DNA from 4 places in the Lysinibacillus sp. Bpr_S20 genome. Region 1 is predicted to be linked to each of the others. Evidence: riboswitches for the same ligand, from Rfam matches in the RefSeq annotation. Region 1 holds a riboswitch; each other region holds the start of a gene.

Region 1 (7,670 bases):
TAGAGCATTCCTTACTCAATTGAATGAAGGGGATTCCCTAACTTTTATTTGGAAACGTTTAATTTATATATTATATATGCTTGAGTGTCTTGGTAGTCTCTTTAACAAAATCCATAAATACTTTCTCTTCTTCAACAAATGGATAGTGATTCGATTGTTCAAAGATAGTTAATTCAGACGTAGGAATAAGGTCAACAATTTCGTAACTAAATTCAACCGGACATTGCGCGTCATATTTCCCTCCAAATACATATGTATCTATATGAATTGTCGGTAGTTCTTTACGCAAATCTAATGACTTTACTGCAACTTTTCTAAAGTAATCTAGTGTGCGACCAACAGTACGTCCACTAGTCGGTATTGTCAGAGCATGTTTTAATTTTTCTTTGCTGGTAAATGACATAAGTGCCCATTCAAAATCTAGTTCTTTTCGTTTTTCCTGAGGCGTTTTGCTGTTATTTAAACTTTCCATAATTTCGATAATACGACTGAAATTTTTATTTTCAGGACAGTAAATGCTATTTGGATGACTTGCGTAAGCTTTACTTGCTGCACTGCAACCACAGATACATTTTGTTAGAGATTGTTGTTTTAATACAGCATATTGCAAGGCGAGCATGCCACCTGTTGAATGACCTGCAAAAGCCCATTTAGGAATATGTAAAGCTTCACGAATTGCTTCTAAATCTAAAATAATTTCTTCTAAATTCATTTGCTCATCTGCTTCAACTACAGCTGAATTACCTGCTCCCCGGACATTAATTAAAAAGACTTGGTAATACTCTGTGAACGGATTAGCAAACCAATATTAAAAAGACTTGGTAATACTCTGTGAACGGATTAGCAAACCAATTGCCTTTTTCATTAAAAGCCATGTAAAAATGTGTAATGGCAAGTGGCTCGCCGCTTCCCTTTACAAAATATTCGAAAGTTCCTCTTGGTGTTTCAATTAATTTTTGTTCCCACATCTTTAACACATCCTATTTATCAAAAGTTTGAATTTTCTAACAAATACTATTATACTCTTTTGGATTGCTCAATAGGAGAATTAATATTCCAAGAGCGTTGTTTGGTAGCCTTCCAAAAAAATGTTATTCAATAATATGGACCGATTGCTGCACAATATTGAGGAAACTCAAAATGTAATGTTGACATTACATTTTAGATTTTTTAATATTATATTATGTAATGTATACATTACATTTTAGGAAGGATGTAATTCATGAAGCATGGGGTGCGAAATTCAGTCAAAGAATTTAGGAAAGAAAAAGGCTTAACACAGGACCAATTAGCTGAAGGTATCTCTGTTACAAGACAAACGATTATAGCGATTGAAAAACAACGATATGAACCATCTATTGGTACTGCTATTAAATTAGCAACTGTTTTAGAATGCCCACTTGAAAAATTATTTTGGATTGAAGGAGAAGAATAAAATGAATGTATCGTATCGAACAAACTTTATTTTGCGTATAGGGATTCCATTGTATTTGTTTATTAGCTATTTCTTCATTTCACATTCTAAGTTAACATTGATCATTGCTATTTTAGCAACAATTCACCTGATTACATTTGGTCTTGACGTTCATAGAAAAGGGAAATGGAATAAAATCAATCTTCAGCATGACCAACGTACGCGAGATAATGCCTTATTTGCAGGAAATCTCATATATTGGTTTACCATTCTCGTTTTACTTTTAGGCACGTTATTAATACAAAATTCTATGATTTCCATTACGTATCCGAAGTTGGTTGGGTATCTTATCTTAATTAGTTTGCTCTTAAAATGGATAATACGAGATTACTTAAATAATCGAGTAGAATCTGAGGATTAAGAATGAACAGAAGGTGGTTGTGCGGCTGCTGAGACCTTTTATTACTGTTTAATATATGAATAAAACTGAATATAATTTTAGAGGTGCCTTACTTATAGCTGGTAATATAAGTAAGGCATTTTTTGTGTATTAATAGACTACTTAATTAGAAGCTTGTTTTTCTGAGAAGTTTTTTACTATGTGTTAGATGATTTTTTCTATAGGACAAAATTTTAAAAAAATTGCATGGGGGTATACCTCTCTCTTCATTATTGTAAATAGTTATTGTTTAAAGTGTTTGATGGTCATTTTTTTGTGGTTGTGTGCAGTAAGTCTTATAAAATATAGTAGATTATAAAGTTGACATATAAAAAATGGAATAATATAATTATTTCAAATATTTAAATAAGCCTCACTTTTCTGATAGTGAGGTAGAGGCGCGGCAATTAACAGTACCTAATGGAGTCCGAGAAGATGAGGAAGTTAGATAGAAGGAAGTGTCGCCGAAGTATGTGATGAGTTCTCGCCATCATATACTGGGTCTGTAGCGAATAGTTGCAGGACTGTCTTCGTAAACATACGTGTTTATGAAGTTGTGCTATCTCTGTTTAGACAAACGGTGGGAAGTTTAAATGGTCGATTCATTTTAGTTTCTAGAAATGAGTAGGTCATTTTTGTGTTAGACAGATTCTTTTTGCACGAAGAGTCTGTTTTTTATTTGTCTTTACATTTTGGAATTTGAGGTATTTTGGAGGGGATATTATGGAGAATACATCAACATTATATTATGAATTTTTACCGACTGACGGTCAAAAAATAAACGTGAACCCAGATAAAACAGCATTACTAATAGTAGACATGCAACATCAGTTTATTAGCCGAGACGGATTAGACGCGCAGATTGCAAGAGAAAAGGGCATGTTTGATCAGTGGGAATACTTTTTTGATCGTATCGACAATTTAACGATCCCGAACAATAAAAAGCTTTTAGATTTTTTCCGTACTAATAAATTAGAAGTAACATTTGGTCGCATTGCTTGCCATCATAAAGATGGACGAGATCGTTCTCCTGTACAACGCCGGCCAGGATGGAACAATATTTTATTGCCAATCGGTGACCCAGGAGCGGAGATGGTGGATGAATTAAAGCCTCTTGATGACGAAATTGTTGTAAATAAAACGACAGATAGCGTATTAAGTGGTACGAATTATGAATTTTTACTGCGTAATATGGGCATTGAAACAGTAGTTTGTACAGGTGTTGTCACAGATCAATGTGTTGCTTCAACAGTTCGAAGCTTAGCTGACGCAGGCTTTGAAGTTATTTTAGTTGAAGATGCATGTACAGCTGCAACGCAACAGCTTCATGATGCTGAAATTATGATTATGAATCAAATTTATTGCCAAGTGATGAGTACAGATGAAGTAATTGAGTTAGTAACGGAAGAACTATCAAAACGCGAACCTACGAAAGTGTGAGAGGAAATGGTCTATGAGTCAAACACCAAATGATCATACACCACAGTTAAAGCGTGTTTTAACATTAAAAGATTTAGTCATTTATGGTATTGCTTTTATGACACCGATTGCGCCAGCTTATATTTATGGCTTTGCAGCAGAGTCTACAGGTGGGATGTTGCCATTAGCCTACTTGATTGCGATGGTTGCAATGATGTTTTCTGCATATAGTTACGGTCGAATGGCTGCTGTTTTTCCAAATGGGGGGTCAACATATACATATACCCAACGTGCCATCAATCCGCATTTAGGTTTTTTTGCAGGTTGGGCAATGTTTATGGATTATGTCTTAGTGCCACTCATTGTATTCATGGTAGGTGCTTCCTATGCGAATGCATTAATGCCATCTGTTCCGTATTGGGTATGGGTGTTATTAATTGCAGGTATTATAACTACTGTCAATATTCTAGGTATTGGCATCGCAGCAAAAACAAATCAAATCCTCGTTATGTTTATGGGAATTGTAGTCGTTATTTTTGTGATTTTATGTGTAAAGGCAATTGTCGGTGGGGAAAGTGATACGTCGCTCTTTACTGTTGTGCCGTTTTTCAACGATGAAAAATTCGTTATGTCTGCAATTATTTCTGGTGCAGCAATGGCCTGCTTCTCATTTTTAGGGTTCGATTCGATTACAACACTTTCAGAAGAGGCAGTTAATCCAAAAGAGGATATTTGGAAGGCAGCTATTTTAGCTTGTTTAATCGGAGGACTTATTTTTATTGTGCAAGCTTACGTAGCTCAGCTCGTATGGCCTGATGTTACAAACTTTAGTTCAGCTGATACGGCTTTATTTGATGTAGCGGAAAAAGCAGGTGGTGCAATTCTTGCAACTCTTTATACGGTTGCGATTATTGTATCGACAGTGACAGCTGGTTTAACAGGACAAGCCAGTGCATCTCGTTTAATGTTTAGTATGGGGCGTGATGAGGTACTTTCGAAAAAGTATTTCACACATTTACATCCAAAATATCAAACACCAGTATACAATATTTTATTGTTGTGTGTGATTAGTGTTTTAGGAGCGCTGTTTTTATCAATAAATTTTGTAGCAGAATTAATGAACTTTGGAGGCCTGACAGGATTTATGTTTGTCAATTTGTCAGTGATTGTGTATTACTTCTTCCGTAAAAAAGAAATGAAAATAATTCGATACTTATTAATTCCAGGACTAGGATTTGGTATTTGTTTCTACTTATTTATTAATTTATCACCGATGACATTGAAGGTAGGCTTTATCTGGCTTGCAATTGGTTTTATCTATGTTTTCATTACGACGAAAGGCTTCAAAAAGAAACCACCAACTTTTACGGATTTATAAAATACCGAAAGAGCTTAGCGTAAATTTCTAAGATAAGTCAGTTATTTAACGTTGGTAATTTTTATCGATGTTAGGTAGCTGATTTATTTTAATACAGGAATTCCTTATAAATATTCAGGATAATATAGCTGGTACTGTATATCGAAGGATTTGAGGCGGATGAGATAGCCAAAAAATAATCCATAAGAAGTTAAAGATATAATAAAAACATTTGGGCTCGACAGGGCGTTAGCTGAAGTAAAAAACTGTTTGAAGATAATTCTTCGCTTGAATAGATAAATATGATGTCAATCGGGCGCATTATAATAAGGAATGCGTCTATTTGTATTTAAGGGCCATTTTATGGCAGAAGGATTTTATCTCCTTCTTAGAATGATATCGGGATGAGGGGATTGAATTGCGGAAGATTGTTAGTTTATGTTTACTATTGTTTTTGGTATCCTGCCAATCCGTACAAGTAAATGATAGTTCGCATATTACTGAAGAGGAAGTTGTTAGGGTGTTACAAGAGAATGGTGTTAAACTAGTGGGAGCTGAATCTTCAAGAGAAAACATCTTTGGTTCGAAATTAAAAGATGTGAATCCTGGTGCATATAAGTTAAGTGAAAAACAGCTTTTTATTTATGAATTTGCAACAGAAAACGACCGCGAGAAGGGTACAAAGGAGTTTGCTGAAAAGACTGCGACAATGAATTTGGTGTCTTTCAGTATGTTTAAAAAGAGAAATATACTGATTTTTTATTTACATGGACAAAATTTAAATTCAGAAAGTATACCATTTGAGAAAGAAATAAAAGGAGCACTCGACAGCATTAGTGAAGGATAAAAGGACAGAATGCTAACGTCTTTCTGTTAAAGGGCGCAATTCTTGAATTGAAATTGTGCCTTTTTCAGTAATAGGGTCATATTATTGAAAACAATAAGATATGTTCAAACGACGCTTTGGGTGCTTTTTTTATTCAACTAACGGCGCAGGATAGTTTAACAATTTATGTGGATTTTTATGGTAAAATATTTAGTGAGGTGGGGGATTTGCTCAAAGAAGAAAGAAAATTTATAAATAGTTTATCTATAAGAACTAAATTTGTTTCTTTAGGCGTAATCATAACTCTTTTGAGTATTTTTGTTGTGGATTTTTCCTTTAAATTTTTCTTGATTTGTTATTTGCTTGGAGTATTTTTAATCTTTATCAGTGATCTCATTGGTATAGAGAAGTTTAATAAAAACGCAATAGGAGAGATAACTTCAAGTTTTGGATTTGTATTGATTATGTTAGGGGTATTTGCACCCCTAGGAATTAATCCCAACTTTCATTATGGCATGATAATAGGGCCTTTTTTTATGTTAATTGGAACAACACTAAAGAGGCTAGCGAAGAAAAAAGGTTCTTAAACTAAACCAGCTAATAGATTGTCAATAAAAATCTTTTAAATTGACGGATTGTAATATTAAGTGCAACACCCAGAAGTCAATATAAAGGAAGCCCATAACGACCTCGTGTAGAATGTAGTTACCACACAAACATTCAAACGGAGGAATCGTTATGAGCTATACCCATCTTACCATATCAGAACGTGTAAAAATAGAAACATACCTAGAACTTGATTATCCGATTCGTAAAATAGCGAAACTCTTAAATCGTCAACCTTCTACGATTTCCAGAGAAATAAAACGCCACGCCGGTAGTACGGCTGACGAAGCGCAGGTACGTTACCACCAAAATAAATCTAACTGTAGTGCCAAGTCAAAATGTACACCCGAAGTAAAAGAAGCTGTTCAAGAAAAGTTGTGGGATACTTGGTCGCCTGAACAAATTGTCGGCCGCTTGTATCAAGGACAGCTAAGTTTTAAAACCATCTATCGCTGGATTTACGAGGGTTTTTTAGAAGTGCCTATAACCGTTCTCCGTCAAAAAGGAAAGCGCCAAAAGCCCCGCGAAACAAGAGGAAGATTTAACATTGGTACCCCAATTTCTAAACGCCCAAAAGAAGTACGTAAACGTGAAACCTTTGGACATTGGGAGTTAGATACAGTTGTATCTGGACGTGGGAAAGCAAAAGGTTGTGTAGCAACATTTATTGAGCGAATGACACGATGGTATGTTGGCTTTTTGATACCAGATCGCTCAGCTCAATCAATGGAAAGAGCAGTACGTCTACTTCATACTAAATTACCAAAAGGCGCTATAAAAACAGCCCCAACAGACCGAGGTAAAGAATTTAGCTGCTATAAAGTGTTAGAAAAAGACTTGAAAAATGATGTTTATTTTGCAGATGCCTATTCTTCTTGGCAACGTGGAAGTAACGAAAATGGAAATGGATTACTTCGCGAGTCCTTCCCTAAGCAAACCAATTTCGAAAAAGTATCACCAGAAGAACTAACAGAATCATTAAACTATATCAATAACCGACCAAGAAAATGTCTTGGTTGGAAAACTGCAAACGAGGCTTTTAATGAGCAATTGTTGCACTTAATTTGACAAATCATCAAATAAAAACGTGACGGAAAGTGGTTGATTATATGAATGTGAATTCTATTGCATCACCTCAACAATCATCATTCTATTCCAAAAATATTAGTGTGAAATCGGAAGAGAAATCAGTATTTCCCCTTAGTGAAACGGTAGAGAATATGGAGCAAAAAGATTCTTCTGCTATTTACAAGGAACTTTCGAGTAGATATGATGTCAGAAATGCTACCTTTGAAGAAATCACCGAAATGTCCAAAGCGCTATATGGAGTAGGAAAAATATCTTTTAAGGAGCATGCTGTTTTAACATTTGATTTTGATAAAGCCACTAACTATTTAAAACGGCATGCACCGGGATATATTGCAGCAGATTTTGATATGTATGAAACGTTTGCTAATAGTGCTGGGCAAAGAGATTGGATAGCTGAGTTTGAGGCAAGAGCATCGAAAGATTTTAAGTATGGTAATTTAATTGGTTATCAAAGTAAGATGAAGGTTCTTAATATTTTGGAACGATTATCAAGTTGAGAAAAAAGAGTAGCGAAAACTAC
Region 2 (7,670 bases), on a different contig from region 1:
TAGTATTTACTGCACCATTAATTCCGCCCTGCGCACATACAGAGTGTGAGCGTTTTACAGGAACTAATGAGAATAAATCAACTTCAGTACCAACTTCAGCTGCTTTAATCGTTGCCATCAGACCAGCTAGACCGCCGCCGACAACAATTATTTTGCTTTTCGCCATGATTATTTCTCACTCCTCTTAAAAAATTGCAATGATTGTCATGTGCTCTATAGTAGCTTCTATTACATTAAACGAAAGCTAAAATAGCAGCCACACCAACTACACTTAGAATTACGAAAATAATGTTTGTTACATAAGTAGCAATCTTTTGAGACTGAGGAGATTGTGTAATACCCCAGCTTACTAGGAATGCCCATAAACCGTTTGATAAGTGGAAAGTTGCTGATATAATACCAACAATGTAGAATCCAAGCATGAATGGATTAGAAACAATATTCGCCATCATGTCGTAATCAACTTCTGTACCAAGTGCTTTTTGAATACGAGTTTGGAAAATATGCCATGCAATGAAGATCACTAGGAATACACCTGTGAAACGTTGTAATGAGTACATCCAGTTACGGTATGTGCTGAAACGTCCTGTATTTGGTGTAGCAGTGAATGCAATGTAGACACCATAGAATGCGTGGAACATTAATGGAATATAGATGACAATCCATTCAACTAGGATAAGGAATGGAATCTTTTCCATATTTGCGGTAGCTGCGTTATAATTTTCTGCTCCGCCTGTTGCTGTAAAGTTAATTAACAGGTGCATCGTTAAAAACAGACCTACTGGAATGATACCAAGTAGAGAATGTAAGCGACGCCATAAAAACTCTCGATCTTTCGACAAGACTGTTACCCCCCTTAGTACTTAAAATAGCACAACAAAAGAAGTCATCATTTTGTAACTGATACTTCATTGACTGTGTATTTCATCATGGTACAATATTATGACATGTTTATTGTACTCTCAAGATCTACGAGCGTCAAGGCAACTTAGAGTTTTTCATATTCCTTATTAAAGTAACATTCTAGTACATGACGCGTCGTTTTTTCTCGAAAAATCTATCTTTACTTTATCAGTGTCAAATTTCAAGAAAATTCTAAGAAAGAAGGATTTCAATGTTAAACACTTCATCTCCTACAATCTCAGCATTTGGCTATGAGATAATTCGCGATTATATTTTATCTTCCATTCTTGGTAAGCATGAAGGAGATGTCCTTTATTGGGCAGGAAAAGACCTTGCTCGGAAGTTCCCTTGTAAAAATCAAGAAGAGCTTATCGCATTTTTCGCAGATGCCTGTTGGGGTAATTTAGAGCTCATCAAAGAATCGAAGGATGGACGTATATTCCAGCTAACAAATGATCCAGACCTGTTACAAATCGGTCTTCGTAGTTTTAGACTTGAAGCAGGATTTATAGCTGAACAAATCCAGCAAGCAAAAGGTTATTTAACAGAATGCTATGATGAAAAACGTGAAAAGCACCAAAACGTTATGTTTACAGTAAAATGGGACGTCAAAGAACGAATCATGAACACCGTTCCCGCAGAATAAAACAAAAAGGATTGTCATTCCAAATCGTGGATGACAATCCTTTTTTCTATTCATAGTTGTGCATGTCTTTCTTTTAAAAGCACATCTATTAACGAAATAAATGCTTCTAAAATATTTAACGAGTGTTGAATCATTTCCTCTAAGTTAATGATTGATAGTTCATTCACTAATTTTTGTGCGGCCATGTGTACTAATTCATGAGGTTGCTCTATATGCCGATATTCCGGTAAATGTTGAAATTCCTCAAAATGACCATAATACCATTTCCCAAATAGACACTGATGATGCGTTTTTATTGTTTCTTTATGACCAGCCTTTTGAATAGCATTACGTAAAAAGCTAGCATGATCCATTAACCTTGCTGCCAATTGGCTAACTACCGTTTGCTCTGAAGGCTTTCGGATTGTTGGTGCAATAGCTCTTAACATTTCAGATACTTGATTTTGTATGATTTCTGAGAAATCACTAGTATGTAATAATTCCGTCGTTGTTTCCGCTAATCGGCCTACAGCAATTACATTTTCTTCTGATGCGGCTGTTATTTGATGGATGCCATCTGCAGCTTCCTCAATATTTTGACTTGTGACAGTCAAGTTAGCAATATTGTCCTTCATAATACTTAAAAAGTCAGTTAAATAATGTTCGACTTGTTTGATATTGGTTATTGTATTATGTAGTTTCTTATCAATGACTGACCTAATCTTCGTCATTTCATGCAATGAACCTTTCGAGCTGCTTGCTAACTTTCCTACCTCCATCGCGACAACATTAAAGCCCTTACCATGTTCACCAGCACGTGCGGCTTCAATAGATGCATTTAACGATAGAAGTTGTGTTTGATCAGCAATCCCAGTTACACTTTTACCGATATCATCCATTTTGGTCATTTCATCATACAACTGCTCTGTTGAATGAGTTCCTTTAGTCAGCAACTCCTGAACCATTTCACCTTTAGTAATGGACGATTCCATTTCTTCTACAAGTAATAACGAATGCTGTTTTATTTCTTGAATGTTTGCATTTACATTTTGCTCAGACGAAAGCATCTCTTCTGTATTTGACGACATTTCTTCACTCATTGCTGAAATTTCCCCTACACTCATTGAAACATTCTGAACCTTTAAAGCCGTTTGAAAATTAATTAACTCCATATGTGCTAGAACAAAGTCTAAAATCGCATTTTTCACATCAATACTTTCCTGTTCAAGTTCCAATTCTAGAATTCGCTTTTTTAATATTTGTATTTCTAAATCATTGTTTGTTTCAACGCTTTCATCCACTGACTTTTGAAATAAACCGAATAATACCATACAAACTCCCACCTTCCCCTTGGTAAAACATGTCACATTTTATTATATAACAATAGAATTGCATAAAATAGTAAATTTGATGTGAACAAAAAAAGAATGTGCCATTTACTGACACACCCTCTTCAATATTATGTAAAACGCCATAGTGGTGGGGCTTTCGGTACATAAAACATTGGTTGAAATTCGCTACAAAAGCATCTCCTGAAAGAGGTTAAATTCATCATGTAATGCATTTGCTGCACGAATCATGTCGTCCTGGGGTACAACTACAGACACTTTTATTTCCGATGTACTTACCATTTTTACAGGGATATTTTCTCGACGTAGACGATCAAACATGCGCGCAGCCACCCCTGGATTAGATGCCATCCCCGAACCAATAATAGAGACTTTTGCCAAACCGATTTCAAAATCAGCAAAACTGAACCCTAGCGATAATTTGCTATCTTCTAGGACACGTAAAGCTTCTGCAAACTCCTCTTTCAAAATCGTAAATGATACAGTCGGCTTTAAGCCATCAATTATTGCTTGTACGATTATATCAACATTTATGTGATTTTCAGCAAGTTTTGTGAACATATCTGCTAACGAAGCATTGGAATAAGCATCATAACCAACCGTTAAGCGAATAACGTCTGACTCATAGGCAACACCACGTACCATTAAATTTTTCTCCATTTCAACTTCCTCCTTCAATAAAGTACCTACTGTATCTCTCTCGCTCGCCCGAATGATAACTGGGATTTGAAACTTCTTTGCTAACTCTACAGCTCGTGGGTGCATAATTTGTGACCCTAAGTTTGAAAGCTCCAGCATCTCATCATAGGAAATTTCTTTTAACTTTTGCGCCCCAGCGACATGACTTGGATCAGCAGTATAGACTCCGTCCACATTCGTGTAAATATCTACGCGCTCTGCCTTCAATTTTGCTGCTATCGCTATAGCCGCCGTTTCCGCTCCACCTTTACCAAGCGTCGTAATATTCCGTAAATTATCGATCCCCTGTTCCCCAGCTACGATGACGATTTGTCCCTGTGCAAAATGCTCTTCTAGTCGACTAACATCAATCTCATCAATACGTGCATGACCATACAGAGCATCGGTTTGAATACCAGCCTGCCAGCCTGTTAATGACACTGCATTATATCCTTCTTCCTGCAAAGCAAGTGCCACTAACGAACTTGCCAATTGAGCGCTTGTTGAAAATAGTGCGTCTAGTTCACGTTTAGAAGCATTGTCCGATAGATTACGGACCATTTTCGCTATTTCTTCAGCCACACTCCTCATTGTTGACGTAACAACGACAACATCGAAACCTTTTTCCTTTTCTGCAATCGCCTTTTTCACAACATTTTGAATGTGCTCTGTTGAAGCGAATGCCGCACCTCCAAATTTCATCACAATTCTCACCATCTGTATCATTCTCCTTTGTCATCCATCATTTCATTGCGTTTAAAGTAGCTAGACCTTTGCGGATCTTCACAAAAATAGCACTGTAAAAGCAAAGCATCATGAGCACTCACATTTCTCAGTTCCTAATACTTCCGTCCCTTATTATCAAGAACAGATTTTAGTATGGATCTTTGGCATTGACGCTACTTCTATAAGCCCAATATAGTGCCTTGATAATAAGGGAAATCTTCCGGCATCATTCCTTAACAGTACGAAAAGTTGTCTCTAGAAAACTAAAAAAAGCAACCCTCACATAACGTGAAAGCTGCTTATAACATGTACAATAAAAGTAACTTGCGCATGTGTGATAGCCCTCCGAAACGGTTTAGAATCGACAGTCTTACATCTCTTAAATGTAAAACCAGCACAGCATCGGAAACAACGATGCTCTACTTCGGCAAGCTCCCCTTTTATACATTTTCAATGGACTTGTCCGTCCTCTAATGCACTACTCTTGAACCTTGCACCTCTATCATCACTAAATAGTGAACGTATTTAATTGAACCTTAGTGGAAAAATTCCCATTTTATATATAGAAGTAACTAAAAAACTAAGGTGTTGTATATAACATTGCTAAATCAATGTTATATACAACCTTAGCATATGTCTAATCCTTTGACAATGTCTCTTATTGAAATTTTTTCCTTCGCGTAATTGACACTATCGCTTTGCTTTATTTCAGTAATTCTTTGTAGCTACAGCTTCATTTTTGCTACAAAGAACTATCTGCTGAATGAAAGTAAGCATAGATATTGTTAGCTAGATTAGTAGGTATCCCTGCTTCTTCTAATGCCTGTATGCTTGCCTCACGTATTTTTTTGACAGAGCCAAAATGCTTGAGCAATTGCTGTTTTCGCTTTGGACCAACGCCCTCTATCTGATCAAGGACAGACTGTATAGCATGCTTTTCGTGTTGCTGTCGTAAGAAGGTGATCGCAAAGCGGTGTACTTCATCCTGAATTCGTTGTAGTAAATAGAATCCATCGCTTGTGCGCTTTAACGCAATTACTTCAGGTGGATCACCAAAAAGGAGCTGTGACGTATTATGCTTGTCATCTTTTGCTAATCCGGCAATTGGAATGACAAGACCGAGCTCATCTTCTAATACTTCACGCGCGACCTCCATTTGCCCCTTCCCACCATCAATTAGTACTAAATCTGGTAAAGGTAGACCTTCCTTTAATACGCGTGTGTAACGACGACGGATAACTTCCTGCATTGCCCCATAATCATCGTGCTTGGCAGCTGTGCGTGTTTTATATTTTCGATACTCCTTCTTAGCAGGTTTTCCATCAATAAATACAACCATTGCAGAAACAGCATCTGTCCCATGCATATGACTGTTATCGAAAGCTTCAATCCGTAAAGGCGCAGAAATACCCATAGCTTCACCGAGCGCCTCACATGCTCCTATTGTCCGTTCTTCCTGACGTTCAATAAGCTGGAACTTCGCTGCTACAGCAATTTCAGCATTTTTTGTTGCTAATTCAACTAGCTCTTTTTTTTGCCCACGTTTTGGTGTCAGTACTTTCACTTCTAATAGTTCCGTTAAAATCTCCGCATCAATAGATTGTGGGATAAAGATTTCTTTAGGCTTAATGTGCTCAAGCTTGTCATAAAATCGTCCAACGAACGTTAAAAACTCCTCTTCTGCCTCTTGATAAATCGGGAAAATCGAGACATCTCGCTCAATGAGCTTTCCTTGACGGACAAAGAAAACTTGAACACACATCCAGCCCTTCTCGACTGCATAGCCAAATACATCGCGGTTAGTTGTATCACTTGATACGATTTTTTGCTTTTGCATGACCGTATCGATATATGCAATTTGATCACGAAATTCCTTTGCACGCTCAAACTCTAAGTTTTCCGCGGCCGCTAGCATTTTTACCTCTAGCTCTTTTTTAACTTCCTCAACCCCACCATTTAAAAATTTTGTCATATCCTCAATCATATCGTTGTAAGTTTCAACATCAATCTCTTTCACACAAGGAGCTAGACATTGCCCCATGTGATAATACAAACAAACCTTTGAAGGAAGTTGTACACATTTTCGTAGAGGATATAAACGATCTAGCAACTTTTTCGTCTCACTTGCTGCATACGCGTTTGGATACGGGCCAAAATATTTTGCCTTATCCTTTTTCACTTTTCGTGTTGTAATAAGTCGTGGGTGTTTTTCATTTGTAATTTTTAAATACGGATACGTTTTATCATCCGTCAGCATAATATTGTACTTCGGATCATGTAGTTTTATTAGATTAAGCTCTAAAATTAAAGCTTCAATATTGGAGGATGTCACAATGTACTCAAAATCTTCAATTTCGCCTACAAGTCTCTGTGTTTTCCCTTCATGCGTACCCGTAAAATAAGAGCGTACTCGATTTTTCAGCACTTTTGCTTTCCCGACATAAATAATTGTTCCTTGTCGATCTTTCATCAAATAGCAGCCAGGCTGATCTGGTAAAATTTCAAGCTTTCGTTTCATTAAATCATTCATCGCCTACCTGCCTCCTTTTTCTTTTATTATATAACGAAAAAAAGCCAAGCACATCATATTGATGGCTTGACTCTTTTTTTCTTACAGAATCAATTATGCCTCGGCATAATTGCGTCCGGAATCGGCTTTATGCTAAACAAAGCACTCCTTTCCGATTCTGTGACATCCGCCGGAGGCTTTAACTTCTTTCAGCGAGTTTTTGGACCCCTGAAAAGTAACTTAAATTCGCATTCATCTCACCATATGTAGAGGTGGGAGACTTCTATTGAAAGAAGTTAAGCATGTTTTGCGATAAATGCTTCTAACGCTTCTTTTGGTTGGAAACCAACAGTTTTGTCTACTAATTCACCATCTTTAAATAATAGTAATGATGGAATAGACATAATTTGGTATTGCGCTGCAGTACCTTGGTTGTTATCTACATCTACTTTTACAATTTTAGCTGCGCTACCAGCAGCATCCATTTCTTCAAGAACTGGTCCAATCATTTTACAAGGTCCGCACCAAGCTGCCCAAAAGTCAACTAGTACTAACCCTTCTTTAATATCGTCTTGGAAAGTTGCATCTGTTGCATGTACAATTGCCATTTGAAATCCTCCTTAAACTTACTATGCTTGTAGTATAGCATGGATAAATTCTGTTGAGCGAACAATCTGCCTAGTATGCAAAATTTATGAAAAATAAGGTCGAAAAAGGCAACAAGTTGTTTTATTATTTAGCTTCATTTTCTTGAGAACGACCTTTATAGACATAAGTTAACGTAATAAAGAGATAAATGGCTAGTGTAATACCTGTTACGATAATAGATGTTGTAAAAATTATCCCAATCAGTATGGCACTTAACGCAATAATAGCTATC
Region 3 (7,670 bases), on a different contig from region 1:
TTGAACCTACTGTGAAGCAAACATTAACGGAGTTTGAACGTATTAGTATCCAAGTAGAGCGAATTGGTGTTCAGCTTGAACGTGCCCAGCTGCAAATGATAAAAGATATAGAAATGCTAGAAGGACTTTATGGACATAATAGAGGATTTTTTGAAGAGTTAGCGACTGCCATTGCAGCAGGTCAAATGAAGAAGCAACAAGCTATTGAGGTGGAGCTTCCTGAAAAAGTGATGCATGTACAGGCAAACAAACAGCCACTAGCTATCCAACAGCTTAATGACTTTGCCGCTCAAATTGAACGTCTAGATCAACGTATTTATGACTTACAAGTATCGCAACAGGTTGCCTTACAAACCGCGCCACAAATACGCATGATTCAGCAGTCCAACCAAACACTAGCTGAAAAAATTGAATTTTCTATCGTCACCCTTATTCCACTTTGGAAAAATCAATTAGCTATGATGTTATCTATGCACATGGATCATCACTACGCGCAACTTGAAGAACGATTATCTCGTACAAACGATCGTTTCACAAGCCCTTCCTTTGAACAACAAGTATCAAAATTTAGAGAAACACAGCATGAGCTTAAAACAGCAATTAAAGACGTCTTTGCTCTTCATACAGCTACCGAACAAGAAAAACAGCATCTGCAAGAAGTAGCTGAATTAAAGAATACAAAGCGATCATGATTCTGTTTTTCCAACAATTAAGGGTGGCTCAGAAATCATCTGAACCACCCTTTATTTTTATTCATATCGACTAAAGGAATGAATTAATTGTGCCAGTACTATTCAACACCGGGACGTATTGTTTATCTTCATGACAGCTTTTTCATTCGAAATAATCTTTATAGTAACCACCAATATTACCAGTGTTATCGATAATAAAAATGAATTCTTCTGTTTCATTTTTTACATCATATTGTTTCCCTACTGTTAATACGTTTGAAACTAAATATTTTGATGCATTTGTATGCTTGCAAGTAACTGTGCGTACTGTCGGTGCATCTTTCCATTTTAAATGTAACATAATCTCTCTACCTCTCTTTACTAGCACTATGTAATGTCTACAACTTATTTTATAATATTTTTGTACGCTTGTGGAGAAAAAAACCATAGAAGACCATATTTTCTCCAGAACTATCCGTTTTATACCCATATCCTTCATAAAAAATTACTAGAGGTGTTAATATATGAGCTTTGGTGGTGTACCGCAATGGTTTTTTATACTGGCCGTTGCCTTTGCAATTTGCTTTATTTTATACGCAGAATGGAATTCTAGAAAATAAGTGAGCCCATTAATTTGGACTCACTTTTTTTGATTGCTAGTTGCAAGTTATTTTAATGTTCGTTTTAAAAATTCTTTTGTCCGTTCATGTTGAGGGTTGATTAAAACCTGTGCAGGTGACCCTTCCTCTACAATAACACCTTTATCCATAAAGACGACACGATCTGCTACTTCTTTAGCAAATTCCATTTCATGTGTAACAATTAACATTGTATTCCCGGCATCAGCTAGCTGACGCATTACTTTCAACACTTCACCTACCATTTCTGGATCAAGGGCTGACGTCGGTTCATCAAACAGCATGACTTCCGGGCTCATGGACAATGCTCGCGCAATCGCTACCCGCTGTTTTTGACCACCAGAAAGTTGTCGTGGCTTTGCACTAACGTATTGATCCATACCTACAATTTGCAAATATTTTAAAGCAACTTCCTCTGCTTCAACCTTCGAACGCTTTAAAACTTTCATTTGACCAACTGTGCAATTTTTAAGCACATTATGATTGTTGAATAAGTTAAATTGTTGAAATACCATACCTAAATGTGTACGATATTCCTGGATATTATGCTTTTCATCTAAAATGTTTTCACCTTTATATATAATTTGGCCGCCACTTGGGGTTTCCAGTAAATTAATGCAGCGTAATAATGTTGATTTACCAGATCCTGAAGAACCGATCAAGCACACAACCTCGCCTTTTTCTACTTGAAAATTTACATCCTTTAACACTTCGTTACGACCAAATGATTTACTTAAGTGCTCTATTTTAATAACTGTCATTTACTCGTCCCCCTATATTGCTTCTCTCTGTTCTTTTTGATAGGCATCTGGTCCATCCAGTCGTTTTTCAATATACAGTAAAATTCTTGATGCTGTGAATGTCATGATGAAATAAAGAACACAAGCTATAAAGAAGGATTCAAAATAACGAAAGTTATTCCCTGCAATTGACTTTGTTTGGAAAAATAATTCTGTAACTCCAATAACGTTTAAAACGGCTGTATCTTTAATGTTCATAATTAATTGGTTACCTGTTGCCGGCAATATATTTCGGGCAACTTGTGGTAAAACAACATGTAGCATGATTTGAACATGATTCATACCAATGGCCGATGCAGCCTCGTACTGCCCTTGATCAATGGAAACAATACCGCCACGCACGATTTCTGCCATATAAGCACCCGTATTGAGTGAAACCACTAAAATACCTGCTGTAATAAAATGCATATCAATACCAAATGCTATATCTAATCCGAAAAATACAACCATTGCTTGTACAATCATTGGTGTACCACGGAAGAATTCGACATAGCAAGTAAGTATAAAATTAATGAGTTTTAAGCAATAAAATTTTACACCCTTTTTACGAACTTTGATGGTATGCATAATTCCAATGAAAAATCCGATAAGTGCACCAATAATTGTACTACTAATTGAAATAAGTAATGTATAATAAGTACCTCGTAAAAACATTTGCCAGTTGTTCTCAACAATAGAAATAATCCATTCAAGACTCATGATGTTCCTCCTAACCACGTCGTGTTGCTTGTTTGTTACAGTATCTTATGAAACTTTTAGCTAAGACATTATTAAATATTTTGAGAGATTTTGTGATTGCACGGACTAGCAAATAGCCCGTGCATGTAAGTTTATGTTATTGAGCTGCTGGTTGTTGGTTAATGGCTTCTTCCATAATTTTTTGGCGCTCATCTTCTGAAATACCTTTTAAGATGTCATTGATTTTTTCAAGATCTGCATCACCTTTGCGTACACCAACTGCGATTGATGTATTTGAAATATCTGTCTTGAAGCCTTTTTCAAACTTTACATACGTAAATTTATCATTTGCAGCAGCAGCCGAAATACCTTCTGGACGTTCTGCTACATAGCCGTCAATTTTTCCAGCTTCTAAAGCTACACGCATAGCTGGGAAGTTATCCATTGCAGTTTGTTTTTTTACACCTTTGATTTGATCAATAACTGTGTAGTTAGAAGTATTTAATTGTGATGTGATTTTAGCTCCAGAGAAATCTTGGATGGATGTTGCTTTTTCATATTTGCTTCCTTTTTTAATAACCATGACAAAATCAGATGTATAGTAGTTTTCTGTGAAGTCGATTGTTTGCTTACGCTTATCGGTAGGTGACATACCAGCAATGATTGCATCGATTTTATTTGATTGTAGAGCTGGTACTAAACCATCCCATTCTAATTTTACGATCACTAATTCTTTTCCTAAGCCCTCCGCTATTTTTTTGGCCATTTGTACATCATAGCCACCTGCATATTCTGCATTATCGGCAATTTTTACTGCGCCATTTGCATCATCTTGCTGCGTCCAGTTAAACGGAGCATAACCTGCTTCCATCCCAATACGGAATTGAACGCCACCCTCTTTTGTATCAGTACTTGCAGTGCCTTTACTAGATGATGTCGTATCCTTCTTGTCACTCGTACCACAAGCTGCGAGCAAAATTGCGGTCATTACGGCCAACATAAATACTAACAATTTTCTTTTCATCAAATATTCCCCTTTTCTATAAAAAAATAAGACAACTGTACAAAAAAAGACCTAAGTACTGAACTTAGGTCTTACTTTTTTTAACAGTTGCCCAAATCCTCACTATAATTCCATCATTCCGAGATAGCACAACCTAGTAAACCTGGAAAATAATTCACTAGGACAGTCCTGCACTTATTCACTGCAGACCCAGCATAAAAGTACGAGCTCCTTTTATACTTCGGCGATAGTTCCTTCTTCATTGCGTCTTCGCTTGCTTGTACTCAACAATGAACTAATAAATACCGCGCCTCTACCTCACAATAGGATAAATGTGAGGTTTGTTTATTTAATTGATATTAAGATACTACTATAAAAGTAACTTATTCGTCAAGATAATTTTATTACTTTTCAGACTAATTACAATATTAGGGTTTTTTATCTATTTTATAGCCAAATATACACTCTTACAATGTTGAAAATGATGACTCCGCTTAGCCATGAGATTTCAATAAAAGCGTATGTCGTCGCTTCGTGCCTGTTCAAGTCGTTCCGGCCAATCTTTCCGTCACTTCGGCTGTTTTATCCGTCGCTTTGACTTTTCTTTCCGTCGTTCCGATCAATCTTTCCGTCGCTTCGTGCCTGTTCGTCGTTCCGGCCAATCTTTCCGTCGCTTCGGCTGTTCTATCCGTCGCTTTAACTCTTTTTTCCGTCGTTCTTGCTGCTGTTTCTGTCGCTTTGTGTCCGTTCCATCGTTCCGGTCAATCTTTCCGTCGCTTCGATTGTTTTATCCGTCACTTTGACTCTTCTTTCCGTCGTTCTAAGTGCTGTTTCCGTTGCTTCGTATCAGTTCCTCGTTCCGGCCAATCTTTCCGTCGCTTCGGCTGTTTTATCCATCGCTTTGGCTCTTCTTTCCGTCGTTCTTACTGCTGTTTCCGTCGCTTCGTATCAGTTCCGTCGTTCCGGCCAATCTTTCCGTCACTTCGGCTGTTTTATCCGTCGCTTTGACTTTTCTTTTCATCGCTTCGTGCCTGTTCGTCGTTCCGGCCAATCTTTCCGTCGCTTCGGCTGTTCTATCCGTCGCTTTAACTCTTTTTTCCGTCGTTCTTGCTGCTGTTTCCGTCGCTTTGTGTCCGTTCCGTCGTTCCGGTCAATCTTTCCGTCGCTTCGATTGTTTTATCCGTCACTTTGACTCTTCTTTCCTTCGTTCTAAGTGCTGTTTCCGTCGCTTCGGTTCTTTTATCCATCACTTCTTTATAAATTGATCCATAAAAAGATAAAAAACCCTGCGAAACAATGTTCGCAAGGTTTTTATAAGCCCAGGAATTAAGAATTTAATAATAAATCTTCTGGGTTTTCAAGTAATTCTTTAACAGTTTTAAGGAAGCCTACAGAATCTTTACCATCGATAATACGGTGGTCATAAGAAAGTGCTAAGTACATCATTGGGCGAATTTCTACTTCACCATTCACTTCAACTGGACGTTTTTTGATAGTGTGCATACCAAGGATAGCAGCTTGTGTACCATTCATGATAGGTGTAGACATTAATGAACCGAATACCCCACCATTTGTAATTGTGAATGAGCCACCTGAAAGATCTGCTAAACCTAATTTTTTATCGCGTGCTTTTTTCGCTAGGTCTGCAATTGAATCTTCAATTTCTGCAAAGTTTTTACGGTCAGCATCACGTACAACTGGTACTACTAAACCTTCTTCTGTTGATACAGCTACACCGATATCAAAGAAGTTGTTTAAGTGAATTTCATCACCCACGATTTGTGCGTTAACATATGGGTATTTTTTAAGTGCTGCAACTACAGCTTTTGTGAAGAATGACATGAAACCAAGTTTTGAGCCAGTTGACTCGAAGAATTGGTCTTTTTTACGAGAACGTAAAGCCATTACGTTTGTCATATCTACTTCGTTAAATGTTGTTAACATTGCTGTAGATTGTTTTACTTCAAGTAAGCGTTTTGCAATTGTTTGACGGCGACGGCTCATTTTTTCAACTGTCACACGTGATTCATCAACTGCTGCAACTGCTTTCGGTGCTGCTGGAGCTGCTTGTGGTGCTGCAACTGGAGCTGTACCATGAGCTGCTACGTCTTGTACACGAACGCGGCCTTGTGGATCTACTGGAGATACAGCAGCAAGGTCAATACCTTTTTCACGAGCAAGTTTACGAGCTGCTGGAGATGCGATTACACGCTCACCAGTAGTTTCTTCTACAACTGGTGCTGCTGCAACAGGTGCAGGTGCCGCTTGTGGTGCTGCTGGAACTGGTGCTGCCTCAACTGGAGCTGCCGGAGCAGGTGCTGCGCCTTCGCCAGCTTCTACAACTGCGATTACTTGACCTACTAGTACAGTATCGCCTTCTTCAGCTAAAATTTGAGTTAAAACTCCCGCTTCTTCAGAAATGATTTCAGCGTTTACTTTATCTGTTTCAAGTTCAACGATGAATTCACCTTTTTCAACGCGATCGCCCACTTTTTTTACCCACTGTGCGATACTACCTTCTGTAATCGATTCTGCTAATTCAGGGACTTTAATTTCAGCCACTTTCATTTCCTCCTTTAATAAACGTGCATTGTGCACATTAGAAGGGCTACCGCCTTAGCAAGTAGCCCGGCTCTCATTAATTAATATGTGATTATTTAACTTTTAAAGGCTCAGCAACTGCTTCTTCTACAAGTGCTGCTTGAGCTGCTTTATGAGAATCTGCATCACCTTCAGAAGTCGAACTCATTGCAGGTCGACCTACATAACGTAGTTTTTTACCTTCTGAAAGTTCGTGTAATGTTTCTAATGCATAATTCCAAGAACCTTGGTTTTTAGGTTCTTCTTGTACCCAAACGATTTCTTTTACATTAGGATACTTAGCAATGATATCAGCAACTTGCTCTTTTGGGAATGGGTAAAGTTGTTCTACACGAATAATGTGTAAGTGATCGAAGCCTTCACCGTCTTTAATGCGGTCTGCAATGTCGATCATTACTTTACCTGTACCTAATACAATACGTTCTACAGCTTCTGGTTTCGAACCTAGACCTGGTTGCTCAATTACTTCTTGGAATGAGCCATTTGCCAATTGTTCAGCGTTCGCTGCAGCTAATGGGTGACGAAGTAAGTACTTAGGTGAAACCACTACAAGTGGACGAACACCTTCAGTTCCTAATAATGCTGCTTGACGACGTAATAAGTGGTAGTAGTTACCTGCGTTTGAGCAGTTCGCTACGAACCAGTTATTTTCAGCTGACATTTGTAAGTAACGTTCCATACGGCTTGAAGAGTGTTCTGGTCCTTGACCTTCATAGCCATGTGGTAAAAGAATAACTAAACCAGATTTTTGACCCCATTTAGCACGTGCACCTGAAATAAAGTTATCGAACATAACTTGTGCCATGTTAGCAAAGTCACCAAATTGAGCTTCCCAAACTGATAGCACATGATCATTTTCTAAATTGTAACCATATTCAAAGCCTACTACCCCAGCTTCTGTAAGTGGAGAGTTGTGTACTGTAAATGATGCATTTGCACCTGAAATATGGTGAAGTGGTGTGAATAACTTACCATTGTTTTTGTCATGTAACACTAAGTGACGTTGAGAGAACGTACCACGTTGTGCATCTTGACCTGTAAAACGTACTGGAGTGCCATCTTGAATAATCGTTGCATATGCTAAAGTTTCTGCATGACCCCAGTCGATTTTTGCAGAAGCAAATGCATCACGGCGTTTTTCTAAAATTTTACCAAGTTTTTTCTGTGGTTCGAAGTTTTCTTCAAACACTAAAAGCTCTTCATTAATTTTTTCTAGACGTTCCGCACCAACTGCTGTATCAATTTGTGGGAATTCTACTTTTAATTCTTCAGGCATTTC
Region 4 (7,670 bases), on a different contig from region 1:
GCTGCCGCTTTGCTTTCGCACAGATAAAACATTTGTTGCTGTCGCTTCGCTTTCGTACAGATAAAACATTTGTTGCTGCCGCTTTGCTTTCGCACAGATAAAACATTTGTTGCTGCCGCTTTGCTTTCGCACAGATAAAACATTTGTTGCTGTCGCTTCGCTTTCGTACAGATAAAACATTTGTTGCTGCCGCTTTGCTTTCGCACAGATAAAACATTTGTTGCTGCCGCTTTGCTTTCGCCATGCCTTTAGCCTTCGTTCCCCTATAGCTAATCCCCTAGGAGTCGCCAAGTCTCCTCTTCAATCAACTTTTATATGGTATACAATTGTCACCCCTACTACGATGCGCTATTTTTTCAACTTTAAATATCTATTTTCTCAATGTTTCGGAATGATAAATAGGCTACGCTTATACCGATAATAGCTAAAGTGATTGGTATGAAAATTATATCATACAGGGTGAAGTTGCCTGAATTCGATGATACGACTGATACAATTAATATAGATGATACAATCGTTGCCGGAATAGAGTATTTTTTCATACCAAAATACAATGGTATTAATGCGATGCATGATGATGAAACTGCATTCATAATCACAGCGGGAATTCGTTGTATTATGAAAGAAAGCGTTAATGTATCCGGAAGCAATTGGAAACTCTCACTAACAGTACAAAAAACTGCTGTTACAAAAATAGTCGATAAAATAATTGCACAAAAAGTAAAAAGAACAACAATGGCTAGCTTTGAAGCAATTAATTTTTTTCTACTTAATGGATACATAAATGCTACAGTGATGGTTCTATATTTGAATTCTCCAATAATGAATTTAGCGATTAACACACTAGCAAAAATAATAAATACTGCTCTTACACCTGAATCTATAAAGCCAAATGCCGCCTGATAATTTCTGAGATCTTGATCCCCTTCTACTTTAGTAATAAAGATAAGCAGAAATATAACACCTAGTATTATAAAATTTGCTAAAACGGCTTTTTTTATATATGAACCAATATGGTATTTTTTCATTTCTAGCCGCATTAAATTAAGCACTAGCTACACCTCCATTGATTAACTTCAAGAAATAATCCTCTAATGAGCTTGTTTTTTTGCTAATGCCCTCAATTTCAATATCATGCTCAATCAATGTTTTAGATAGCACCTTTTGGGAAGCCGTTGATTCATAAATTCGAATACAATAATCATCCATTAGTTTGAAGTTAGTAATGTTCAATTTACTTTCTATAATAAAGGCAGCCATTTTCGCATCATTAACAATCACTTCAATATAATCTGCTTGACTACGGTTGACAGCGTCCATTGATACTTCCTTAATTAATCTTCCATCTTTAATAACCCCAACTGTATCTGCCAATTGTTCAATTTCACCCAAAATGTGACTAGAGATAATAATCGTAATTCCATACTCTTTACAAAGCATCTTAAATAGCTCTCGAAGCTCTTTAATGCCAACTGGGTCTAGTCCATTAATCGGTTCGTCTAAAATAAGTAATTCCGGCTTCGTAATAATTGCACGTGCAATACCCAATCGTTGTTTCATTCCAAGAGAAAAGTCTTTCACACGCTTATTCTCTGTATTTGTTAACTTTACTAAATCTAGAACATGGGTTATCTCTTTCTTGTCATAATAGCCCATATATTCGCAATGTAATTCTAATGTTTCCTTTGCTGTTAAATCTTCATAAAAAATCGGGTATTCGATAATCGTTCCCATCCTTTTTAGCACATCGTATGAGCGGTCCATTAATTTTTCACCAAAGATTTCAATATCTCCACTCGTTGGCTTCGTAAGGTTTGTTAACATTTTCATGACTGTCGTTTTTCCGGCACCATTAGGACCTAAAAACCCGTAAATCTCTCCCTTTTTCACATGCATAGTCACAGCAGAAACGACTTCTTTTCCCTCAAACACCTTTGTAAGCTGATTTGTTTTCACAATATATGTCATGTAGATCTCTCCCTTAAATTTAGCTATCCTTATTATAAAAAATGAAGCTCTCTAATTTATTACTTGATTCTTACAAATTTCTTAAGTGCAGAAGAAAAGCTTGTAAAGCCATAAAATTGCTCTACAAGCGCGGCTGCTCAGTATGTCATTCGTTTTAAAGAAACTGTAAAAATAGTCTTCTCATATGGGATACTAGAAAGCTGGATAGAGCCCTCCATTAATTCTACAAGACGTTTTGTAATCGTTAAGCCAAGACCGCTCCCTTGAAAGGATTTATTTCTAGAATCCTCAAGCGTATACAATCTTTCAAAAACATTATCAATATGATATTCGTCAATCCCCTTACCACGATCCCAAACATCAATAAAAATAGTAGTATCATCATTTCTTACCGTGAGCCCAATGATGTTTCCTGCAGCACCGTAGGCAATAGCATTTGACAATAAATTATTCAGTACCCTATCTAACGCTTCTTCATTACCAAGGGCATACATGGACATTTCTGGTATTTCTATATCAATCTCTAATCCCATAGACGTGACCATATCGTAAAATGATAAAATATTTTTTCGGCAAATTTCACCTACATTAATTTTCGTCATTGGATAATCTGTATCTCCTGCCTCCAATTTTGCCAGGTCAAAAAATGTATGAATTATTTTTAATACTTCCAATGTTTTAGAATGAACACCAATGAGTAACCTTTGCCGCTCTTCATCACTAAGTGACTGATTAAGCTGCAGCATTTCCGAATAACCTAGTACAACTGTTAAAGGCGTTTTAAGATCATGCGAAATATTGGCCAGCATTTTTTTCATGGAGCTTTCCATTTTTCGATGTGTTGCCCGCACTTTTTGATTGTGATCTAACAACGCATTCATCACAATAAGTAGCTGCTGCAATTCCTGATTGACCGTCGACACTAAAATCTTTTCGTTCGATTGTTCATCAATGATTACTTGCAGTTTTTGATGCATGTATTGAATCGTAGCGTCCTGTTGCCTTTTTGCTCTCACCTGAAAAATAATAATTCCTACGAGTAACACCATTATCAGTAATAAAAATATAATCATAGCGTTTACCCTTCAAATTTATAGCCGATGCCCCAAAGCGTTTTAATATATTGCGGATTGGATGGATCGTCTTCAATTTTTTCACGTAATCTTCTTATATGTACATTAATAATGTTTTCATCCCCATAGTAAGCATCATTCCAAATCAATTGATAAATCTGCTGCTTTGTAAAAACACGATTACGATTTGTTACAAATAATTTTAAGATGGCAAATTCCTTCGACGTTAGCTTTAGCATTTGTCCATTCTTCTCTACCGAAAAATTAACAAGGTCAATCAATAAGTTGTCTACCTCTACTATATCTTTCTTATCCTCTTCTTGATTGGCGTATTTTGTAGCTCTTCTAATTGCGGCTTTGACACGCGCCGAAAATTCCAGCATCGAAAATGGCTTGGCAATATAATCATCTGCCCCCAACCCTAGGCCTAACGCTTTATCGACATCACTATCCTTAGCTGACATAATGATAATCGGAAGTGATGCTTGCTCTCGTACAATCTTTAAAACTTCTAATCCATTAAGTTTCGGTATCATAATATCCAAAATTACTAAATCGAAGGGATTGTTTAAACAATTTTGTAGTGCTTCTTCTCCATTTACGGCAGAGGTAACAAGGAACCCCTCCATCGTTAAATAGCTTTCTACCATTTCACGAATGGCTTGGTCATCTTCTACTAATAAAATATGCTTTTGCACCTTCACGCACCTCTTTCCAACATATCTATTGATTGCCATTTATACAACAGTCTACCACATCCGGACTTACCACCAAAAGTAGGCAAAAATTTTGGAAACTAGAAACCCTCCGTTTAAATCTGAATAAATAAATTTTATCTATACAAATTTCTGAGGTTTCTATATTTCATACCTAAAAAAACTGTCCTGCGAGCATTTTTATAACTCACAGGACAGCTTTTTTATTAATTATTCGACTTTTAAATCACATTGCTCTAGTGGAATCATTTTTGTTCTATGCTTAATTTTATAGCTAAGCCATAACAGCAAGAACAGTGGAATACCGATATACGAGACAAGGACTCCGTACCAGTCTATTGTATTACCCATAAAGGCATTGTAGTTTTGTCCAATAACAACAATCATACAAACCGTAAAGGCAAACAGCGGACCGAATGGAAATAGCTTTGCTTTATACGGCAACAATTTCGGATCTAAGCCCTGTACATCGAACGCTCGACGGAAACGGTAATGGCTAAATGCTATTCCTAGCCAGGCAATAAAGCCAGACATCCCGGAAGCATTTAGAAGCCACATATAGACCACACCATCACCAAAGAATGAAGCTAAAAATGCTAGGCAGCCTACTGCTAAAGTCGCCAATAATGCATAAATTGGAATACCTCGACGACTTAGTTTAGTGAAAAATTTCGGTGCATGTCCATCTACCGCTAATTGCCAAAGCATACGTGACGATGCATAAAGCCCTGAATTCCCTGCTGATAGCATCGCTGTTAGAATGATAGCATTCATCAATGAAGCAGCAAAGGCAATTCCTAAACGGTCGAACACCAGTGTAAATGGTGACACAGCAATATCTTCAGATAACAAACGTGCGTCTGTAAATGGAATCAGCATGCCAATTGCACCAATCGCTAAAATATAAAATAAAAGAATGCGCCAGAAAACCGACTTAACTGCTTTCGGAATATTTTTTCCAGGGTCATCTGTCTCGCCTGCTGTTATTCCAAGTAGCTCTGTTCCTTGGAACGAGAATCCCGCAGCTAAGAAAATACCAAATGTAGCAAGGAAGCCACCGTGGAATGGTCCATCACTGATAAAGAAATTCGTAAAGCCTACAGGAGCTTTTCCTCCTAAAATACCAAAAATCATTAAGAAACTAATGATTATAAAGATAATGACAGTTACAACCTTTATCATGGAAAACCAATATTCACTTTCACCATAGCTTTTTACCGATAATAGATTAAACGTTAAAACGACCGCAATAAATAAAACAGTCCAAAGTGCTGATGAGCTATCTGGGAACCAATATTTCATAATTAATGACACAGCAGAAATCTCTGCCGCAATTGTTATTGCCCAGTTGTACCAGTAGTTCCAACCAAGTGCAAAGCCTAGAGCTGGGTCTACAAATTTGGTAGCATACGTACTAAATGAACCCGATGATGGCATATAGGCTGCCATTTCTCCTAAGCTCGTCATTAAAAAATACACCATGATACCGATTAATGCGTAGGCGAGTAGTGCACCTCCAGGACCTGCTTGCGCAATGGCACCTCCACTAGCTAAAAACAATCCTGTACCGATTGTACCGCCTAATGAAATCATTGTAATATGACGGCTTTTTAATTCTTTTTTCAACTTCGGCGCTTTATGACCGAGCTGATTGACTTTTATCTCACTCACGTTATAGCTTCCTTCCTTTTATAAGAGGCAAAAAAATGCCATCACATGAACATTACTGTGATGGCTAAGTAAATCCTCTGTTCTTTCAAAATGATAGCTCAACACGTTGTTCAAACGTGACAGTTCTGTTCCTTTCGGAGACAGCCCCAGCATGAGGTTTTCAAGTCCCCTCACACTTCGGCAGTATTTCCTTTCAACTAATATCTCTAATGCTTGTCATTTCCATTAGCATACTCTTAAATACCGCGACCTCTACCTCACTATAAACATGAGGTATATAAATATTAAATTTATGATGGGTTTTAGTTTAACATACGACCTATGCCATTTCAATAACTCGAACAATGTTCGGTATTTTGTGAATTTTCCACTATTTTGATTAGTGTGATAAAGTAGTATAGTAATTCAATCAAAATTGTTCTAACAGGGGGGGATTTACTTGACTACACATGAACATACCGATACTTATTCAAGCAGGAAAATTAACTGGAAAGGTACAACCTTATTACTAGTTATCGGCGTAATTTGTATTGCTTCGACATTACGGATGCCGCTAACAGTGGTTGGACCTATTATTTCCTTTATCCGTGAAGATCTCGGCATATCTAATATACTAGCGGGCTTTCTAACAACGATCCCACTACTAGCATTTGCAATCATTTCTCCATTCGCACCAATTGTCGCACGTAAATTGGGGCTAGAAATAACATTATTTTTATCAACTATTCTTTTAGCGTTAGGAATTGTACTACGCTCCCTTGGCACAACTAGTTTACTCATAGTCGGTACTATGTTAATCGGCATAGCCATTTCATTCGGTAATGTACTAATTCCGGGATTACTTAAATTAAAGTTTCCCTATCACGTAGGTTTACTTATGGCATTTTTCACAATGTCGATGAATTTAACAGCTGGACTCGGTGCTGGCATTAGCTATCCTGTTGCCAGTTCATCACTTGGCTGGCAAGGAGCGCTGGCAATCGCACTTGTTCTTGTCGTGTTAACCATTTTAATTTGGATTCCGCAGTTGAAATTTAATAAGCCTGAACCGACTGTTAAAACAACGAAAGAACGTACACCATTATGGAAATCTCCTGTTACTTGGGCAGTAACGGGCGCTATGGGGTTTCAATCATTATTATTCTACACAACCGCCGCTTGGATTCCTGAAATATATATATCACAAGGATTAGCTGCAGATCGTGCAGGGTGGATGTTTTCCATCATGCAATTTTCACAAGTCCCAATGGCTTTAGTGGTGCCTATTATCGCTAGTAAAATGACATCTCAACGACCTCTCGTATTAATGTTTACTGTATTTTACTTAGTTGGCTTTATCGGAGTAGTGATGGAATGGAAGAGCCTCGCTGTACTGTGGATGGTGCTACTAGGCTTAGCTGGAGGGGCTTCATTCGCTTTAGCAATGATGTTCTTTACACTACGTACCCGTACAGCTTTTGAGGCAGCTGATTTATCAGGGTTTGCCCAATCATTAGGGTATTTATTAGCCGCAATCGGTCCAATCTTATTTGGTTATTTGCATGATTTATTCGGCGGCTGGAATACCGCGGGTTGGTTATTTGTCATCGTAGTATTAATACTCTTCATATGTTCATTTAGAGCTTCTAAAAATGAATATGTGAATTAATATCCGCCGGAGGCTTTAACTTCTTTCAGCGGGTGCTCGGATATCCTCTGAAAGAAGTTAAAAAGCACTAGTTTTAAACAAACCAGTGCTTTTTTTTATTTGCGAAAGACAACATTCAGTATATAAATAAAACAGTTCTATTCATACATTGGTTTCTGATAAAAATAGTTCGGTGTATTATAAACATTAACATAAGGCTTATGGAAAATATGCGTTGTAGCTGGTGAAAGAGGTGGGATCAACCACGTCCAATTGCCTGTAACTTTACGATCTATTGCTGCTTCTGTTTCCTCGAACAATTTAAATTGCTGTGCAGCTGTATGATGATCTACAATGCTGACACCGTCCTCTTTAAAGGAATGTAGAACTGCAATATTCAGCTCAACTAATGCACGATCACGCCATAGAGAAGCCTGTCTAGTTGTATCGAGATTGAAAATTTCTGCAATAGCAGGAAGCATATTATAACGTTCTTGATCCGCTAAATTACGTGCCCCAATTTCTGTACCCATATACCAACCATTAAATGGGGCGGCCTCAAAATCAATACTTGCCATTTGGAAGCGCATGCTTGAAATAATCGGCACTGCATAC

What was found. A riboswitch is a leader RNA that binds a small molecule or an ion and turns the genes downstream of it on or off. The one in region 1 is predicted to bind lysine.
Positions count from the first base shown of each region.
Region 2: another riboswitch for lysine. It lies ahead of MWJ95_RS11985 (aspartate kinase); the one in region 1 lies ahead of MWJ95_RS19650 (cysteine hydrolase family protein).
Region 3: another riboswitch for lysine. It lies ahead of MWJ95_RS18935 (transporter substrate-binding domain-containing protein); the one in region 1 lies ahead of MWJ95_RS19650 (cysteine hydrolase family protein).
Region 4: another riboswitch for lysine. It lies ahead of MWJ95_RS24135 (amino acid permease); the one in region 1 lies ahead of MWJ95_RS19650 (cysteine hydrolase family protein).

Region 1 covers NZ_JALNLQ010000010.1:5,350-13,019, reverse strand. The annotation lists partial or broken gene MWJ95_RS19665 (alpha/beta fold hydrolase) at 71-968, opposite strand; gene MWJ95_RS19660 (helix-turn-helix transcriptional regulator) at 1,223-1,435, shown strand; gene MWJ95_RS19655 (hypothetical protein) at 1,437-1,835, shown strand; lysine riboswitch at 2,239-2,423, shown strand; gene MWJ95_RS19650 (cysteine hydrolase family protein) at 2,577-3,293, shown strand; gene MWJ95_RS19645 (APC family permease) at 3,307-4,650, shown strand; gene MWJ95_RS19640 (hypothetical protein) at 5,048-5,476, shown strand; gene MWJ95_RS19635 (hypothetical protein) at 5,683-6,042, shown strand; gene MWJ95_RS19630 (IS30 family transposase) at 6,194-7,129, shown strand; gene MWJ95_RS19625 (hypothetical protein) at 7,171-7,647, shown strand.
Region 2 covers NZ_JALNLQ010000004.1:213,284-220,953, reverse strand. The annotation lists gene sdhA (succinate dehydrogenase flavoprotein subunit) at 1-166, opposite strand, end outside; gene MWJ95_RS12000 (succinate dehydrogenase cytochrome b558 subunit) at 234-842, opposite strand; gene MWJ95_RS11995 (YslB family protein) at 1,115-1,549, shown strand; gene MWJ95_RS11990 (methyl-accepting chemotaxis protein) at 1,600-2,859, opposite strand; gene MWJ95_RS11985 (aspartate kinase) at 3,046-4,272, opposite strand; lysine riboswitch at 4,612-4,791, opposite strand; gene uvrC (excinuclease ABC subunit UvrC) at 5,024-6,811, opposite strand; gene trxA (thioredoxin) at 7,087-7,398, opposite strand; gene MWJ95_RS11970 (amino acid permease) at 7,523-7,670, opposite strand, start outside.
Region 3 covers NZ_JALNLQ010000009.1:49,404-57,073, reverse strand. The annotation lists gene MWJ95_RS18955 (toxic anion resistance protein) at 1-692, shown strand, start outside; gene MWJ95_RS18950 (DUF6501 family protein) at 835-1,032, opposite strand; gene MWJ95_RS18945 (amino acid ABC transporter ATP-binding protein) at 1,339-2,070, opposite strand; gene MWJ95_RS18940 (amino acid ABC transporter permease) at 2,083-2,808, opposite strand; gene MWJ95_RS18935 (transporter substrate-binding domain-containing protein) at 2,945-3,811, opposite strand; lysine riboswitch at 3,928-4,114, opposite strand; gene odhB (2-oxoglutarate dehydrogenase complex dihydrolipoyllysine-residue succinyltransferase) at 5,117-6,352, opposite strand; gene MWJ95_RS18925 (2-oxoglutarate dehydrogenase E1 component) at 6,444-7,670, opposite strand, start outside.
Region 4 covers NZ_JALNLQ010000022.1:23-7,692, forward strand. The annotation lists partial or broken gene MWJ95_RS24110 (hypothetical protein) at 1-244, opposite strand, end outside; gene MWJ95_RS24115 (ABC transporter permease) at 363-1,052, opposite strand; gene MWJ95_RS24120 (ABC transporter ATP-binding protein) at 1,045-1,968, opposite strand; gene MWJ95_RS24125 (sensor histidine kinase) at 2,106-3,041, opposite strand; gene MWJ95_RS24130 (response regulator transcription factor) at 3,047-3,739, opposite strand; gene MWJ95_RS24135 (amino acid permease) at 3,968-5,428, opposite strand; lysine riboswitch at 5,515-5,691, opposite strand; gene MWJ95_RS24140 (CynX/NimT family MFS transporter) at 5,868-7,076, shown strand; gene MWJ95_RS24145 (nitric oxide synthase oxygenase) at 7,214-7,670, opposite strand, start outside.